Regions from separate parts of the Lysinibacillus sp. FSL M8-0216 genome, predicted to be linked through region 3. Evidence: a T-box and tRNA genes for the amino acid it is inferred to sense, from the RefSeq annotation. Region 3 holds a T-box; the other regions hold tRNA genes.
What was found. The T-box of region 3 lies ahead of metG (methionine--tRNA ligase). A T-box ahead of a tRNA ligase gene usually reads a tRNA of that ligase, here a tRNA-Met.

Region 1 (3,244 bases), 690 kb from region 3:
AGCAGGTAGAGCAACTGACTTGTAATCAGTAGGTCGTGGGTTCGATTCCTATAGCCGGCACCATTTCAGACGAGCCATTAGCTCAGTTGGTAGAGCATCTGACTTTTAATCAGAGGGTCGAAGGTTCGAGTCCTTCATGGCTCACCATTTATAAGTACCAACCATATTAAGCGGGTGTGGCGGAATTGGCAGACGCACTAGACTTAGGATCTAGCGCCGCAAGGCGTGGGGGTTCGACTCCCTTCACCCGCACCATTTTTCAATATGCCAGATAAAAAAACTTATGCACATGCGGAAGTAGTTCAGTGGTAGAACACCACCTTGCCAAGGTGGGGGTCGCGAGTTCGAACCTCGTCTTCCGCTCCAAATGTGCCGGGGTGGCGGAACTGGCAGACGCACAGGACTTAAAATCCTGCGGTAGGTGACTACCGTACCGGTTCGATTCCGGTCCTCGGCACCATTTTATATGCGCCCGTAGCTCAATTGGATAGAGCGTCTGACTACGGATCAGAAGGTTATGGGTTCGACTCCTGTCGGGCGCGCCATAAGAACAACGGGAAGTAGCTCAGCTTGGTAGAGCACTTGGTTTGGGACCAAGGGGTCGCAGGTTCGAATCCTGTCTTCCCGACCATTTCCAAAAAATATTATGGGGCCTTAGCTCAGCTGGGAGAGCGCCTGCCTTGCACGCAGGAGGTCAGCGGTTCGATCCCGCTAGGCTCCACCATAGTAATTAACCAGTATAAAGATCCTGGCGGCGTAGCTCAGCTGGCTAGAGCGTACGGTTCATACCCGTAAGGTCGGGGGTTCGATCCCCTCTGCCGCCATCTTAAGGACCTTTAGCTCAGTTGGTTAGAGCAGACGGCTCATAACCGTCCGGTCGCAGGTTCGAGTCCTGCAAGGTCCATCATTTATATATTATTACGGAGGTATACCCAAGTCTGGCTGAAGGGATCGGTCTTGAAAACCGACAGGCGGGTAACACCGCGCGGGGGTTCGAATCCCTCTACCTCCTCCAGTTTTATTCATAAATGGTGCTTTAAAAACTCGAAAAGACAATAAGATTATCGCGGGGTGGAGCAGTGGTAGCTCGTCGGGCTCATAACCCGAAGGTCGTTGGTTCAAATCCGGCCCCCGCAACCAAATGGTCCCGTGGTGTAGCGGTTAACATGCCTGCCTGTCACGCAGGAGATCGCCGGTTCGATCCCGGTCGGGACCGCCATTTTTTTATAGACATGAGAAGCAAAAAGTGAGCAAGCTTAGCATGGACGAAATGGGTCAGTAGCTCAGTTGGTAGAGCATTAGATTGAAGCTCTAAGTGTCGGCGGTTCGATTCCGTCCTGACCCACCATTTATGCGGGTGTAGTTTAATGGTAAAACCTCAGCCTTCCAAGCTGATGTCGTGAGTTCGATTCTCATCACCCGCTCCAAGGGCCTATAGCTCAGCTGGTTAGAGCGCACGCCTGATAAGCGTGAGGTCGATGGTTCGAGTCCATTTAGGCCCATTATTTATTCCGAAGTAGCTCAGTTGGTAGTAGCACCTGACTGTTAATCAGGTTGTCGCAGGTTCGAGTCCTGCCTTCGGAGCCATTTTTTTGTGTGGGGAAGTACTCAAGAGGCTGAAGAGGCGCCCCTGCTAAGGGTGTAGGTCGGGTAACCGGCGCGAGGGTTCAAATCCCTCCTTCTCCGCCATTGGCCCGTTGGTCAAGTGGTTAAGACACCGCCCTTTCACGGCGGTAACACGGGTTCGAATCCCGTACGGGTCATACTAAGTGCAGTAGATGAATTTACATCTACTGCACTTTTTTTATGAACGGAAAAGAACAGGTAACAAGAAAGCCTTCGCCAGATAATCAATCGGCGAAGGCTTGTTGTTTTTTGAAGACTTACGTAATATTTCGTCCTTTACCATAAGGAATACATAAAGGTGTTCCAAAGATTGGATCTGATGTCATTTGACATTCAAGATCAAATACATGGCTAACTAATTCTGTCGTCATGATCTCTTCAGGCTTACCTTGGCGATAAACTCCTCGATCACGTACAGTAATGATATGATCGGCATAACGACAAGCGAGGTTTATATCATGTAAGACCATAATAATTGTTCGCTTTTGCTGTTGATTTAATTCAAATAATAAATCTAACACTTCTATTTGATGAGTTAGATCTAAATAGGTTGTAGGCTCATCTAAAAGAATAATATCTGTATCTTGAGCAAGTGTCATAGCAATCCATGCACGTTGACGTTGCCCACCTGATAGCTCATCCACTGGTCTATCTCGTAATTGCTCCGTACCTGTTGCTTTTAAGGCATTCATCACAATTTCCTCGTCCTTCTCCGTCCATTGCTGGCGCCAACTTTGATAAGGAAATCGTCCTTGTTTAACGAGCTGTAGAACCGTTAAGCCTTCTGGTGCTACTGGTGATTGAGGAAGTATAGAAAGGTTTTTAGCTACTTGCTTTGTAGATAGTTTAAAAATATCTTCGCCATCTAATAACACAGATCCCTTTTTGGGCTTTAATAATCGAGCAATAGAGCGTAAAAGTGTAGATTTGCCACAGCCGTTCGCTCCAATTAAGACAGTAATTTCATTCAAAGGGATAGATAAATTGAGATCTTCGATAATATTGGAATCACCATAACTTAATGTTAGGGATTTAGTTAATAAGGATTCAGTCATGATGTATGAACTCCTTTATTTATTAGGATTTCTAAATAATAAATAGATAAAATAAGGAGCACCGATGGCAGCAGTAAAGACACCAGCTGGCACTTCTAAAGGGCTAAACGCAGTACGACCGATAATATCCGCAACCATTACGAGCAATGCTCCAATGGCTGCGGATGTTGGCACAAGTACTCCGAATGATGAACCAACGATACGACGTGCGATATGAGGGGCCATCAACCCTACAAATCCAATTGCCCCCGCAAAGGAAATGGCACTTGCTACTAAGCAGCAACATAACAGAATTAAATATAGACGAGTTTTTTGAACGGATTGTCCTAATCCTGCCGCTGTATCATCACCTAATTCTTGTACATTTAACTGACGTGTAGTAAAGAACGTGACAAGTAGGAGTACTAGTATTAAGGGCACAACGATTTGAACTTGATCCCAGTCTGCGCTTTTGACGCTCCCAGTAATCCACTTATTTGCTTCACTTGCTTGATAGATAGGACCAATAATCATTAGCATGGTCGTAATGGCTTGCATCAATGCGGATACACTAATACCGATTA
Region 2 (3,244 bases), 680 kb from region 3:
TCAATGAACCGTTTATCCAGTTTTGAAAGAATAATTTCTTTTATGAAGGGTTTCAAGATACGAGTAGTTCGAGGAAGCAATAGAGAGAAGGAAGGAGCGTACTCAAGTACGTGACTGACTGAACGACAGAAGCTGACGAAGAAATACGATGTATATTGAAAGCCGACTATAGTCTAGTGATGATGGCAAAGAGGTCACACCCGTTCCCATACCGAACACGGAAGTTAAGCTCTTTAGCGCCGATGGTAGTTGGGGGCTTCCCCCTGTGAGAGTAGGACGTCGCTAGGCATAATACCCAGGAGGATTAGCTCAGCTGGGAGAGCATCTGCCTTACAAGCAGAGGGTCGGCGGTTCGAGCCCGTCATCCTCCATCATTTGCCGGTTTAGCTCAGCAGGTAGAGCAACTGACTTGTAATCAGTAGGTCGTGGGTTCGATTCCTATAGCCGGCACCATTTCAGACGAGCCATTAGCTCAGTTGGTAGAGCATCTGACTTTTAATCAGAGGGTCGAAGGTTCGAGTCCTTCATGGCTCACCATTTATAAGTACCAACCATATTAAGCGGGTGTGGCGGAATTGGCAGACGCACTAGACTTAGGATCTAGCGCCGCAAGGCGTGGGGGTTCGACTCCCTTCACCCGCACCATTTTTCAATATGCCAGATAAAAAAACTTATGCACATGCGGAAGTAGTTCAGTGGTAGAACACCACCTTGCCAAGGTGGGGGTCGCGAGTTCGAACCTCGTCTTCCGCTCCAAATGTGCCGGGGTGGCGGAACTGGCAGACGCACAGGACTTAAAATCCTGCGGTAGGTGACTACCGTACCGGTTCGATTCCGGTCCTCGGCACCATTTTATATGCGCCCGTAGCTCAATTGGATAGAGCGTCTGACTACGGATCAGAAGGTTATGGGTTCGACTCCTGTCGGGCGCGCCATAAGAACAACGGGAAGTAGCTCAGCTTGGTAGAGCACTTGGTTTGGGACCAAGGGGTCGCAGGTTCGAATCCTGTCTTCCCGACCATTTCCAAAAAATATTATGGGGCCTTAGCTCAGCTGGGAGAGCGCCTGCCTTGCACGCAGGAGGTCAGCGGTTCGATCCCGCTAGGCTCCACCATAGTAATTAACCAGTATAAAGATCCTGGCGGCGTAGCTCAGCTGGCTAGAGCGTACGGTTCATACCCGTAAGGTCGGGGGTTCGATCCCCTCTGCCGCCATCTTAAGGACCTTTAGCTCAGTTGGTTAGAGCAGACGGCTCATAACCGTCCGGTCGCAGGTTCGAGTCCTGCAAGGTCCATCATTTATATATTATTACGGAGGTATACCCAAGTCTGGCTGAAGGGATCGGTCTTGAAAACCGACAGGCGGGTAACACCGCGCGGGGGTTCGAATCCCTCTACCTCCTCCAGTTTTATTCATAAATGGTGCTTTAAAAACTCGAAAAGACAATAAGATTATCGCGGGGTGGAGCAGTGGTAGCTCGTCGGGCTCATAACCCGAAGGTCGTTGGTTCAAATCCGGCCCCCGCAACCAAATGGTCCCGTGGTGTAGCGGTTAACATGCCTGCCTGTCACGCAGGAGATCGCCGGTTCGATCCCGGTCGGGACCGCCATTTTTTTATAGACATGAGAAGCAAAAAGTGAGCAAGCTTAGCATGGACGAAATGGGTCAGTAGCTCAGTTGGTAGAGCATTAGATTGAAGCTCTAAGTGTCGGCGGTTCGATTCCGTCCTGACCCACCATTTATGCGGGTGTAGTTTAATGGTAAAACCTCAGCCTTCCAAGCTGATGTCGTGAGTTCGATTCTCATCACCCGCTCCAAGGGCCTATAGCTCAGCTGGTTAGAGCGCACGCCTGATAAGCGTGAGGTCGATGGTTCGAGTCCATTTAGGCCCATTATTTATTCCGAAGTAGCTCAGTTGGTAGTAGCACCTGACTGTTAATCAGGTTGTCGCAGGTTCGAGTCCTGCCTTCGGAGCCATTTTTTTGTGTGGGGAAGTACTCAAGAGGCTGAAGAGGCGCCCCTGCTAAGGGTGTAGGTCGGGTAACCGGCGCGAGGGTTCAAATCCCTCCTTCTCCGCCATTGGCCCGTTGGTCAAGTGGTTAAGACACCGCCCTTTCACGGCGGTAACACGGGTTCGAATCCCGTACGGGTCATACAAAAAACAGTAGATGCATGTGCGTCTACTGTTTTTTTATAGAAAACTAATATAAGATAAACGATTTACTCTTGATTCATTGCATGCTCATCCATATAAACTACTTCCCAAATATGCCCATCTAAATCTTGAAAACCCCAGCCATACATAAATCCATGATCCTGTGGATCACTATAAGGTTTACCCCCGGAGGCAAGTGCCTTATTTACTAGCTGATCTACTTGCTCGCGATTTTCTGCAGATAGACATAAAATTGCTTGGGCAGAAACAGTAGTATCCGGTATCTCCTTGTTACTAAATCCTTTGAAGCGATCTTCGACCATTAGTAAAGCAAAAATATTTTCGCTAATAATCATTGAGGAAGTTGTTTCATCACTGAATTGTTGATTGAACTCAAAACCTAACTCCTTAAAAAATGACGTGGATTTGTTTACATTTTTTACTGGTAAATTAATGAAAATATTTTTCGATTGAAAAGACATTTCTTATCACCTCCAAATCGACATTATCATAAAAAATAAATGAGTGTCAATTTCAGGAGGTAACCAGATACTTAATTTTATGAGCAAATAAAAAGCAGAAATATTGTTTTTTACAACATCTCTGCTTTAAAATCGTAATTTATCTTCTTGCTAACATTCTTTCCAGAGAACTAAGAGCTTCAGTGCTAGTATGGCTATCAACTTGAATACGGTTATGTGGTTGACCTTGTTCAATGCTTTCTAAGCACCATAGTAAATGGGGGAGATCAATGCGATTCATTGTTAGGCAAGGACAAAAGTTTTCATTTAAAGAGATGATCTGTTTATCTGGATGCTGCTTTATAATACGATTGACCAGATTCATTTCTGTCCCTATTGCCCATGCAGATCCACTAGGTGCTTGACTAATTGTATCGATAATGTACTTAGTTGAACCAGCATCATCAGCCGCATCTACAACTTCACGACTACATTCAGGGTGAACAATAATTTTCATGGCTGGATATTCCTTACGAACAGTCTCTGTATGTTGAACTGTAAATCCTTCATGTACAGAGCAATGACCCTTCCACAGAATAACTTGGATGTTCTCAAGAGGCTGTTTAGT
Region 3 (3,244 bases):
ACAAAGGTGTTACGCCTTGAATGGTTTTAGGTAACTCTACTTGTTCATGCCACATCATTTCATCTATACCTAGCATATTTCTTACTTTCTCTGCTGAAAACGGTAGGAATGGATGTAGTAATTGTCCGAGATTGGCAATGATATAGACGCAGGTTGCAAGTGTGCAATTGCCCGCCTCCACATGTTCTTTTACTTGTAACCATGGCTGCTGTTCATCGAAGTAACGATTAGCGCCACGAATATACTCAAAAATGGACTCTAATGCTTGCTTGAAATGGCCACCCTCAATAAGAATACCCACTTCATTAAATAGCTGAATAGTTTGTTTGCGAATAGTACTATCCACTTCAGCCTGAGGTACTTGATTAGCAAAGGATTTCTCTATAAATTTCAATGTTCGGTTCACAAAATTACCATAGGCACCAAGTAATTCACCATTATGGCTGTAAATAAATTCTCGCCATGAAAAATCAGTATCTCGATTTTCTGGTGCATTAGTCGTTAAAAAATAGCGAATAGAGTCAGCATCATAACGACTTAAAATATACGGAACCCATACAGCCCAGTTTTGACTCGTCGATAATTTGCGTTTTTCTAATGTTAAATATTCATTAGATACGATATGTGTCGGCAAAGCTTTCGCACCTAGTCCCATTAAAATAGCTGGCCAAATAACTGTGTGGAATGGGATATTATCCTTTCCATGGACATAGTATGAAATGGTTTCTTCATTCCATAAATCTTCAATCGCCATATGATGTTGCTTTGCCCATTCTAGGCTAGCCGTTAAATAACCTGCAACTGCTTCAATCCACACATATATTTTTTTACCCTCAAAGCCAGGAACTGGAACATCTATTCCATTTGGCAAATCTCTCGTTACTGCTCGGTCAGGAACGCCCTCTGCTAAGTAGCGCTCTGTCAATCTTAAAGCATTGTCCCTCCAACGTTTTTCTGCCTTTGCCTCGGATAAAAAGGTCTCTAATCTCCCTTGAAATTGACTAAAGGTAAAATAAAAATGTTCTGTCTCTCGAATGACTGGCTCATTCCCACATATTTTACAGCTCTTATCGATTAAATCCAATGGGTCTAAAATTTCCGAGCAGTTATCACATTGGTCTCCTCTCGCCTTTGCACCACAATTTGGGCATATGCCCTCTACAAATCGATCCGGCAAAAATTGCTGATCTGCCTCACAGTAAGCCTGTTCAATTTTCTTTTTATATAAAAAATTGTTGGCAAGTAGCTGTAAAAATAAGCCTTTAACGGATTCATGATGGTGCTCTGCGTCTGTTCTTGTGTATAAATCATAAGTAAATCCTAGCTCATTAAAACATTTTGTAAATTCTTCATGATAATGATTAGCAATCGCCTCGGTTGTTGTGTTTTCCTGTGCTGCACGTATAGAAATTGGTGTACCATTACAGTCACTACCCGATACGTATAATACTTGCTCACCTTTTTGACGGTAATATCTAGCCAAAATATCACCTGGTAATAGTGCGGCTACATGTCCTAAATGCAAAGAGCCATTTGCATACGGCCAAGCGCCTCCAATAACAATAGTCATTCTAAATTGCTCCCCTCACATAAAAAAATGGTAAAAAAAATCGCCCTAATCAAATCTGATTAGGACGAGTCTACCCGTGTTACCACCTATATTTACAAATAGCTCACACTATTTGCCTCATTCAGTACGTCTTTTTTTAAATATGAGATACTGCCGCCGTTGTAACGAGTGCCCATCTCGTCGTAATCTACTTGCTAAAAAGCTTTCGGTACGAAGCTCAAAGGTCATTTTCAAAAGGATTCATTTACCTCATTTCCACCAACAGAGGCTCTCTACAAAATGCTGTTCCTATTTACTTTTCCTTTTCAATGCATTATCTATAGGATTGGCACTATTCTACGCTTTATTGCGATGAAATGCAATAATTGTCGTTAAGGTCGCTTCCATTTTTTCAAAACGCTCACTCATATGTTAATGTGTTTATCATGATTAGCCTATTTCTATGTTTAATAACTCCGTTAAATCATCTATTACAATATGTGCCTGTTGCAATTCATGATCCTGAGCAAAGTCAAAACGAACACCTATTGAGAGTAGCTCATTATCGTGGGCAGCTTGAATATCGGATGAACGATCTCCAACTACCGCCCCGTCCTGAATCCCATTGTCTTGCATTACTTTTTTAACTAAATCTGATTTATGTCCGCTTGCAATGGATTGAATGCTGTAAGTCCCCTTTATAAATTGCTCTAATTGATAGGTTTCAACAATTGCCTGTAAATAGTCAACCTGTCCATTACTCGCTATGTATAACGGATAGCTTTTCGACAATGTAGCAAGGGTTTGCTCAGCATGTGGATAAAGCGCACCTTTACGACTACGGATTTGGTCGGTCAACTCTACATGAAATAGCACATTGCTCTCCTCACGTATGTCTACTGAATGCATTGGACATAAAGTCTCCCATACAACCGGTAAAGGAACGCCCATAATTTCACGGTATTTTTCAATAGGTGTTTCTCCCTGCCATAAGCCCTTTGTACGCAACACATCAAATGTGGCATCCAGCGCAGGTTCTAAAATAAGATTTGTTTGAAATAAAGTGCCATCCATATCAAAAATAAAAGCTTTCGTCACAAAATCACTCCTTGATTAATGATTAAAAAACTCCATATGTAACTTTTCCTTCTTATAATAATCCAAACGATCTTGCAAAGTCCCCGTATGGAATTCAAACTTATGTCCATCAGGATCGGTAAAATAAATTGATTTTTTATCTCTTTCATCTCTTTGTCGGCCATCTAAAATATGAACCTTCAATTGTACCAATTTATCATACATTTTATCGAACTCATCCTCAGAGATCGTGAAAGCGATATGTGTATAGGAATATTGAATGTCATTGCGCGGTATATCTTTTTCAACATTGAGGGCAAGCCACAGCCCATTTACATCAAAATAGGCTGTGCTATTTCCCTTTACAAGTAACTTGGCATCGAAAACATTTTCATAAAATGCAATAGATTGCTCTAGATCAGACACTGAAAATAGTAGATGATTTATGCTTTGTATGGTCATATGTGTTTGTGTGCTCCTCTTTATTTTTTTCCCTTTTTAACGCCTTTAGAAATTTGCTTCCATTTACGTTGCTCCTCGAGCTTTGCCTGCACATTTGTTTTGCGTTCCATATAAGCCAATTCTCTTTGTAGCTTAAAATAGCTTTGTAAACGATTT

Region 1: it encodes a tRNA-Met, which carries the amino acid that the T-box ahead of metG (methionine--tRNA ligase) is inferred to sense. The anticodon was not compared.
Region 2: it encodes a tRNA-Met, which carries the amino acid that the T-box ahead of metG (methionine--tRNA ligase) is inferred to sense. The anticodon was not compared.

The regions. Positions count from the first base shown of each region.
Region 1 is NZ_CP152007.1:3,801,128-3,804,371, reverse strand. It holds tRNA gene MKX57_RS18835 (tRNA-Thr) at 1-63, shown strand, start outside; tRNA gene MKX57_RS18830 (tRNA-Lys) at 72-147, shown strand; tRNA gene MKX57_RS18825 (tRNA-Leu) at 171-255, shown strand; tRNA gene MKX57_RS18820 (tRNA-Gly) at 292-366, shown strand; tRNA gene MKX57_RS18815 (tRNA-Leu) at 372-460, shown strand; tRNA gene MKX57_RS18810 (tRNA-Arg) at 469-545, shown strand; tRNA gene MKX57_RS18805 (tRNA-Pro) at 555-631, shown strand; tRNA gene MKX57_RS18800 (tRNA-Ala) at 649-724, shown strand; tRNA gene MKX57_RS18795 (tRNA-Met) at 751-824, shown strand; tRNA gene MKX57_RS18790 (tRNA-Ile) at 831-904, shown strand; tRNA gene MKX57_RS18785 (tRNA-Ser) at 923-1,015, shown strand; tRNA gene MKX57_RS18780 (tRNA-Met) at 1,066-1,140, shown strand; tRNA gene MKX57_RS18775 (tRNA-Asp) at 1,144-1,219, shown strand; tRNA gene MKX57_RS18770 (tRNA-Phe) at 1,273-1,348, shown strand; tRNA gene MKX57_RS18765 (tRNA-Gly) at 1,354-1,427, shown strand; tRNA gene MKX57_RS18760 (tRNA-Ile) at 1,429-1,502, shown strand; tRNA gene MKX57_RS18755 (tRNA-Asn) at 1,511-1,587, shown strand; tRNA gene MKX57_RS18750 (tRNA-Ser) at 1,599-1,689, shown strand; tRNA gene MKX57_RS18745 (tRNA-Glu) at 1,692-1,763, shown strand; gene MKX57_RS18740 (ABC transporter ATP-binding protein) at 1,884-2,681, opposite strand; gene MKX57_RS18735 (iron ABC transporter permease) at 2,697-3,244, opposite strand, start outside.
Region 2 is NZ_CP152007.1:3,809,035-3,812,278, reverse strand. It holds rRNA gene rrf (5S ribosomal RNA) at 173-288, shown strand; tRNA gene MKX57_RS18970 (tRNA-Val) at 299-371, shown strand; tRNA gene MKX57_RS18965 (tRNA-Thr) at 378-453, shown strand; tRNA gene MKX57_RS18960 (tRNA-Lys) at 462-537, shown strand; tRNA gene MKX57_RS18955 (tRNA-Leu) at 561-645, shown strand; tRNA gene MKX57_RS18950 (tRNA-Gly) at 682-756, shown strand; tRNA gene MKX57_RS18945 (tRNA-Leu) at 762-850, shown strand; tRNA gene MKX57_RS18940 (tRNA-Arg) at 859-935, shown strand; tRNA gene MKX57_RS18935 (tRNA-Pro) at 945-1,021, shown strand; tRNA gene MKX57_RS18930 (tRNA-Ala) at 1,039-1,114, shown strand; tRNA gene MKX57_RS18925 (tRNA-Met) at 1,141-1,214, shown strand; tRNA gene MKX57_RS18920 (tRNA-Ile) at 1,221-1,294, shown strand; tRNA gene MKX57_RS18915 (tRNA-Ser) at 1,313-1,405, shown strand; tRNA gene MKX57_RS18910 (tRNA-Met) at 1,456-1,530, shown strand; tRNA gene MKX57_RS18905 (tRNA-Asp) at 1,534-1,609, shown strand; tRNA gene MKX57_RS18900 (tRNA-Phe) at 1,663-1,738, shown strand; tRNA gene MKX57_RS18895 (tRNA-Gly) at 1,744-1,817, shown strand; tRNA gene MKX57_RS18890 (tRNA-Ile) at 1,819-1,892, shown strand; tRNA gene MKX57_RS18885 (tRNA-Asn) at 1,901-1,977, shown strand; tRNA gene MKX57_RS18880 (tRNA-Ser) at 1,989-2,079, shown strand; tRNA gene MKX57_RS18875 (tRNA-Glu) at 2,082-2,153, shown strand; gene MKX57_RS18870 (VOC family protein) at 2,221-2,637, opposite strand; gene nadA (quinolinate synthase NadA) at 2,777-3,244, opposite strand, start outside.
Region 3 is NZ_CP152007.1:4,488,839-4,492,082, forward strand. It holds gene metG (methionine--tRNA ligase) at 1-1,570, opposite strand, end outside; T-box leader at 1,628-1,888, opposite strand; gene MKX57_RS22285 (HAD hydrolase-like protein) at 2,000-2,647, opposite strand; gene fosM (FosM family fosfomycin resistance protein) at 2,663-3,088, opposite strand; gene rsgA (ribosome small subunit-dependent GTPase A) at 3,109-3,244, opposite strand, start outside.